DNA from 3 places in the Streptomyces sp. NPDC000345 genome. Region 2 is predicted to be linked to each of the others. Evidence: riboswitches for the same ligand, from Rfam matches in the RefSeq annotation. Region 2 holds a riboswitch; each other region holds the start of a gene.
What was found. A riboswitch is a leader RNA that binds a small molecule or an ion and turns the genes downstream of it on or off. The one in region 2 is predicted to bind cobalamin.
Positions count from the first base shown of each region.

Region 1: it holds a riboswitch for cobalamin, as region 2 does, so the genes downstream of both, ACFY30_RS00955 (ribonucleoside-diphosphate reductase subunit alpha) here and ACFY30_RS20395 (cobalamin biosynthesis protein) in region 2, are expected to answer to the same signal.
Region 3: it holds a riboswitch for cobalamin, as region 2 does, so the genes downstream of both, ACFY30_RS15855 (HoxN/HupN/NixA family nickel/cobalt transporter) here and ACFY30_RS20395 (cobalamin biosynthesis protein) in region 2, are expected to answer to the same signal.

Region 1 is NZ_JBIAZE010000001.1:200,697-202,888, reverse strand. Features, by position in the region: gene ACFY30_RS00955 (ribonucleoside-diphosphate reductase subunit alpha) at 1-766, opposite strand, end outside; cobalamin riboswitch at 889-1,038, opposite strand; gene ACFY30_RS00950 (GNAT family N-acetyltransferase) at 1,078-1,584, opposite strand; gene mctP (monocarboxylate uptake permease MctP) at 1,679-2,192, opposite strand, start outside.
Region 2 is NZ_JBIAZE010000008.1:62,685-64,876, reverse strand. Features, by position in the region: gene ACFY30_RS20400 (cobyric acid synthase) at 1-112, opposite strand, end outside; gene ACFY30_RS20395 (cobalamin biosynthesis protein) at 109-1,053, opposite strand; cobalamin riboswitch at 1,151-1,294, opposite strand; gene ACFY30_RS20390 (hypothetical protein) at 1,424-1,645, opposite strand; gene ACFY30_RS20385 (anion permease) at 1,680-2,192, opposite strand, start outside.
Region 3 is NZ_JBIAZE010000006.1:23,465-25,656, forward strand. Features, by position in the region: gene ACFY30_RS15855 (HoxN/HupN/NixA family nickel/cobalt transporter) at 1-1,102, opposite strand, end outside; cobalamin riboswitch at 1,130-1,320, opposite strand; gene ACFY30_RS15860 (LAETG motif-containing sortase-dependent surface protein) at 1,379-2,192, opposite strand, start outside.

The sequences.
Region 1 (2,192 bases), on a different contig from region 2:
ACGACAGCCCGATGCCGCCGGCGTGCTTGGAGAGCCGGGCCACCTGGTGGTAGCGGTCGTAGATCGAGTCCAGCTCGTCCAGCGGGGAGTCGAGGAGGTAGCAGGACGACATCTGGGGGTGCCGGGTGCCGGAGTTGAAGAGGGTGGGGGAGGACGGCAGGTAGTCGAGGCGGCTCATGAGCCCGTAGAGCGCCGCGACCTCGTCCAGGGCGCGGGTGGTGTCGTCCTCGGCGAGACCGCAGGCCACCCGCAGCAGGAAGTGCTGGGGCGTCTCGACGACCTTGCGGGTGTGCGGGTGCCGCAGCAGGTAGCGGCTGTGCAGGGTGCGGAGCCCGAAGTAGCCGAAGCGGTCGTCGGCGGCCGGGTCGGTCAGCGCGTCCAGCCGGGCCGCGTGCAGCCGGACGAAGTCGGCGGTGCGGTCGGCGATGAGGCCCTCGCGGTGACCGACGGCGACGGACCCGGTGAACGAGGTGACGCCCTGGGAGGCGGCCTCCGTGGCGATGCTGATCGTCAGCAGCCGGGCGGCCAGCCGGGAGTAGGCGGGGTCCTCGGAGATCAGGCCGGCGGCCGCCTCCGTGGCCAGCTCGCGCAGCTCCGTCTCGTCCGCCCCGGCGGACCGGCCGCGCAGCGCGGCGGCGGCGACCCGGCCGGGGTCGGCGTCGGGGAGGTCGGCGGTCAGCTCGGTCAGGGTCCGCAGCAGCGCGGCACCGGGACCGTCGGTTTCCGGCAGGACGGCTGAGACCGGATCGGCTGGCGCGATGGTCACGTGGGGCTCTCCCTCGCTCGGCAGGGGGCCTGGCGCGGAGCAGGGGGCAGCACACGAGCGCACGCAGCGTCGCGCCCACCGGCCCACTCCACGAGGCCCGGACGTCAAGGCACCCGAGCCGGACGGCCGGGTGCGCTGCCGACAGGTCCTCGGACTGGACAGGCGTGCGGACACGGGTGGGTACACACGCAAGTACACCGTTGCGGGACAGTTCCGGATTCGCACCGGATTCCCCTGCGGCGACAGCGAGCATGAGCATACATCTTGTGCTCACCCGTCACGCCACCCCCAGATGTTGTGTCGGGGTGGTTTCAGAGTGTCAACTTGTAGGTGAGGAGAGTGATGTCGTCCAGGTGCGGCACGGGATTCCAGTCCCGCTCCGGTGTGCGGACGAAGCCGAGGCGCTCGTAGAGGCGGTGGGCGGCGTGCATGGCGCGCTGGGTCGACAGGACGACGGCGGTGCGGCCCTCCATGGCCCGGGCGCGGTCGACACAGCTCCGCACGAGGGCCTCACCGGCGCCCCGGCCCCGTGCCTCGCGCGCGACGGCGAGCGCCCTGATCTCCGTCTCGCCGGGACGGGCGATGTCGGCGACGGGACCGGGGCCGGGGACGAAGGTGACTCCGCCGAGGAGCCGGTCGCCCTCCACGGCCACGAGGACCTCGGCGGCGGCCGCGCGCCCGGCCACGTCCTTCAGCACGGGCAGGTACTCGTCGCCCTCTCCGTAGTCGAGCAGGCCGTCTTCGAGGTAGGCACGGGCCGTCATCTCGCCGAGGGCGGCGTACTCGGCGGGTTCCGCTTGCCTGATCCGGATGTCCATGGCGCGCAGTGTGCCCCATGCACACGACGGCGGGCCGCCGGATTTCCCGGCGGTCCGCCACGGTCCTGCCCAGGCCCTGGTGTGACGACAGGGCCTAGTGGGACGCTCCGGCGGTCGCCGGCGGCAGCTCCACCTGTACCCCCGGGTCCCCGGCGTCCGCCGTGTAGTCCTGCGGCCTGGTCTCGTCGATGCCCTCGGGAGCCTTCACGGCCTTGAGGGCGAAGGTCAGGACCACGGTCACGACGACATTGAGGACGAACGCGGTGAGACCGATGTAGCCGATCTCGCCGATGCCCGGGATCTCCTTCGCCGAGCCGCCGAAGTGCTTCTGGGTGGGGGAGGCGACGCCGTACGCGGCGACCGTGCCGTAGACCATGCCGACCGCCCAGCCCGCGAGCAGCGCCCAGCGGTGGAACCAGCGGGTGAACAGGCCACCGACCAGGGCCGGGAAGGTCTGCAGGATCCAGATGCCGCCCAGCAGTTGGAAGTTGATGGCGACCGTCTTGTCCATGGTCAGGACGAAGACCAGGGCACCCACCTTCACCAGCAGGGACACCAGCTTGGAGACCCTGGTCTCCTGCGCGGGCGTGGCGTCCGGCTTGATGAAG
Region 2 (2,192 bases):
TGAAGGGGGCGACCTTCACCCCCTGCCGCACCAGCCACCGGCAGATGCCCGCCGTGACGACGCTCTTGCCGGCGTCGGAGGTGGTACCGGCGACCAGGAGACCCCCGCTCATGAGCTCCGCCCCTTCGCGATGTGGCGCGCGGCGACGGTGACGCCGAGCGCGAGCAGGCCGACACGGCGGGAGAGCCGTACGGCGCGTTCGATGTCGTGGACGACGACGGCACGTCCCGCCGTCCCGTTGAGCACGGGCCGGTGCTCCACCCGCCCGCCGTAGGACAGGGTCCCGCCCAGCCGCACCCCGAGCGCACCGGCGAAGGAGGCCTCCACGGGACCGGCGTTGGGACTGGGATGCAGGCGGGCGTCGTCCCGCCAGGCCCGTACGGCGGCGCGCGGCCGGTCGCCGGCGACGGCGGCGAGGACGGCGGTCAGCCGCGCCCCCGGCCACCCGGCGAGGTCGTCGAGCCGCGCGGAGGCCCACCCGAACCGCCGGTACCGGGCCGACCTGTGCCCGACCATCGCGTCGAGGGTGTTGACGGCCCGGAACCCGAGCAGCCCCGGCACCCCGCCCACGGCGCCCCACACCAGGGCGCCCACCACGGCGTCGGAGGTGTTCTCGGCGACGGACTCGACGACGGCCCGTGCGATCCCGTCGGCGTCGAGGGCCTGCGGATCCCGCCCGCACAGATGGGGCAGCCGGGCCCGCGCGCCCTCGACGTCCCCCGCCTCCAGGGCGCGCCCGACGGCGCGGGCCTCGCGGGCGAGCGAGGTCCCGCCCACCACGGCCCAGGTGGCGGCGGAGGCGAGAGCGACGCAAGCGGCCGGGGAACGCCGTACGGCCCGGTCGGCGACGGCCCCGAGGACCACGGCCCCACCGGCGCAGACGACGGTGTGCAGGGCGCCCCACCCGCGGTGGTCCCGCCACAGCACCCGCTCCACGGCTCCGGCGGCCCGCCCGAACGCGGCGACCGGATGTCCCCGGCGCGGATCACCGAGGAGCAGGTCACCGAGGAGGCCGAGGGCGGCGCCGTACGCGTGAACGCGATCGGCACGCATCGGCTCAGCCGGCCGCGGGGTCGGGCAGCGAGCTGGTGCTGTACCTCAACGGCCGAGCGAGCATGGCGATATGTCCTCACTCAGGGTGTCCACGCCCTGGTTCGACGAGACCGGCGGCGAGAGTTCCTGGCTCCCGGGGTGGTGCACCCCGGTGACAGTGGCGGGACCGCGCCGGATTCGCACCGGCTTCCTCTTCTGCCGCCGTACATGGCTCCGGCAGTCCACCATGGCCCCGGAAGGGCCGTCAACTTGCCGTTGACCTGCGAGGCTGGAGTGTGCTGAGCCCCACACAGGGGTGGTTCCGGAGGTCACGGAAAAGGGGTGCGGGACGGCGATCCGTCCCGCACCCCGAGGTGTCCGAGCTGGTGGGTCAGGCCACGATCAGGGAGATCCCGTACGCCACCGCCGCCGCGCAGGCCGCGAAGCACGCGTAGGCGCCGGTGACCGCGAGGGTGGCGGAGCCGCCCTGTTCCGCGGCGCGTTCCTGACGGGACAGGCCCATGATGCCGAGGGTGAAGAGGGCCACCAGGGCCACGGTGATCACGAGGCTGACGCCGAAGACGGAGCCGAGGGCCGCCCAGTCGATCTTCATGCTGCTTCTCTTCCTTCGTACCGGGTGGGCGGGTTCAGACCGCGGGGGCCGTGGGCTCGGTGGCCGTGGCGGCCGGGGAGGGGATGGTGGCCGTCAGGCCCTCGGTGACCGTGCCGGCCGGAGGCGGGGCGACGGCGGCGATCGCCGTGGTGACGACGCCCGCCGGCTCCTCGGTCTCGTTGACGTTCGACGCGTCCACGACCTCGCGGCGGGAGATCTTCCAGATCGCCGCGCTGGAGGTGACGAGGAAGACCGCGACGACCGCCGTGCCCCAGTCGCCCAGGTTCGTGACCGACTCGGCCAGCGCGCCCACCAGGGCGGCCGCCGGGAGCGTCAGGCCCCAGGCCACGAACATCCGGGTCGCCGTGGACCAGCGGACCACGCCGCCCTTGCGGCCCAGCCCCGCGCCCATCACCGAACCGGAGACGGAGTGCGTGGTGGAGAGGGAGAAGCCGAGGTGGGAGGAGGCCAGGATGACCGTCGCCGCGCTGGTCTGGGCGGCGAAGCCCTGCTGCGGCTGAAGGTCGGTCAGGCCCTTGCCCATGGT
Region 3 (2,192 bases), on a different contig from region 2:
GAAGTCCCCGAGTCGTCGGCCGGGGGGTCCAGCGCTCCTCCACCCTGGCGATCCGCCAGTAGGCGATCGCCGCCGCCCACACGAGCACGAACAGGCCGACGATGACGTATCCGACGTGGTCGAGGTCGAGCGCCGCGATCCGGCCGGTGACGCCGTCCGTCAGGCCGAACTTCTCGTGCAGGACGCCGACCAGCTCGATCGTGCCGATGAAGAAGGCGACGGCGACGGACAGTCCGGTGATGGCGAGGTTGTAGAAGACCTTGCGGACGGGGTGGGAGAACGCCCACTGGTAGGCGAAGTTCATGAAGGTGCCGTCGAGGGTGTCGAAGAGGCTCATCCCGGCGGCGAACAGGAGGGGCAGGCAGAGGATCGCGTACCAGGGCAGTCCGGCCGCCGCCCCGGAGCCCGCCATCACCATCAGGGTGACTTCGGTGGCGGTGTCGAAGCCGAGTCCGAAGAGGAAGCCGAGCGGGAACATCTGCCCGGGCCGGGAGACGGACTTGGTCAGCCGGCCGAGGATCCGGTTCATGAACCCGCGGGAGTCCAGGTGCTGTTCCAGCTCCCGCTCGTCGTACGTCCCCGACCGCATCGCCCGGAAGACGCGCAGGATCCCCGTCAGGGCGACGAGGTTGAGGGCGGCGATGAGGTAGAGGAACGTGCCGGAGACGGTCGTGCCGAGGAAGCCGAGGACCTGGTGGGTGCGTGAGTCCTCGTTCATCACCGTGCCGGCGAGCCGGGTGCCGCCGGCGATGAGCGCGGCGAGGAGCACGACCACGCTGGAGTGCCCGAGGGCGAACCAGAACCCCACCGACACCGGCCGCTTGCCGTCCGCCATCAGCTTGCGGGTGGTGTTGTCGATCGCGGCGATGTGGTCGGCGTCGAAGGCGTGCCGCATGCCGAGGGTGTAGGCGGTGACGCCGAGTCCGATGCCGAAGGCCTTGTTCCCGACCTCGTAGTGACCGGGCGCGACGAGCAGGAAGAGGATGCCGAAGGCCAGTACGTGCAGGCCGGCTATGGCGGCCATCAGCCCCGCCGTCCTGACGGTGTCCTCGCGCCGCCATCGGAAGGCGGCGGCTCCGGGCAGGGCGACGGGCTCGGTCATGCGGTCACGCTCCAGCACCTCGTGGATCACTTCGTGAGATGCCGTGGCCGGTCTCCTGGCTGCGGGTGTCGACGCCTCCGGCCCGCCTTCCCGGCCGTCTCATGACGGCCAGTGGCTGTCCCGCGGGGGGACTCGGGCCGGGGACTCCCCGATCACAGTGGCGAGGGCCGCTCCGGTGTCGCACCGGATTCCCGAACACCACGACCCGCCCACCGTAACGTACGGCCGCCCCGGCTCCACGAGGGTGCCGGGGCGGCCGGGGCGGAGAGCTGCGGGTCAGGCGCGGGTCGCCCTGCGGCGGCGGGTGGCCACCACGATCGCCGCGCCGCCGAGCAGCAGGGCGGCGGCGCCGCCCGCGATCAGCGGGGTGGCGCTGTTCGCGCCGGTCTCGGCGAGGTCGCCACCGCCGCCGTGGGGCGTGGTGGCGGGGGCGGTGGTCGACTCGGAGGCGGACGGGGCCGGGGTGCCCGACTCCGACTCGGACTCCGACGCCGTCGGCGACGGGGTCGTGCTCTCGGACGACGAGTCCGACGGCGGGGCGGAGGAGGCGGGCGCCGACGGCGACTCACCGCCGCCGGCCGGCGGGGACGACGACGGCGGCTGCTCGGTGACCGTGCAGTCCTTCGTCCCGCCGTTCCACGCGGCGATCAGCTTGTCCTTGATGACCGGCCGGTCCGGTCCCTTGGGCAGGTCGCCGTGCTCGAAGCCGTCCTTCGCGTCGAGCTTGCCGTCGAACTTCACGGCACCGCGGTAGAGGTCGATCTGCGCGTAACAGCCCGCGTCGGGGACGGAGATGTCGAGCGTGTCGGTCTGCCCGGGCTTGACGGTCACCGAGTCGAAGTCGACGAAGACCTGCTCACCGGAGGTGCCGAAGGTGGCGCCGTGGGCGAGGTAGGAGGCCAGGGAGGCGGTGCAGGTGCTCGCGTCGCCGGCCGTGCGGACGCTGACGTGGACCTTGCCGTCCTGGGTCGGCTTGAGGTTCTGGTCGTCGACCCGCACCGAGTCGAAGAAGTTCTTGCCGTCGAGCGAGAACTGGCAGCGGTCGGTCCCCGTCTCGGTCCCCGCGCCGGTGCCCGGCTGGTAGTGACCG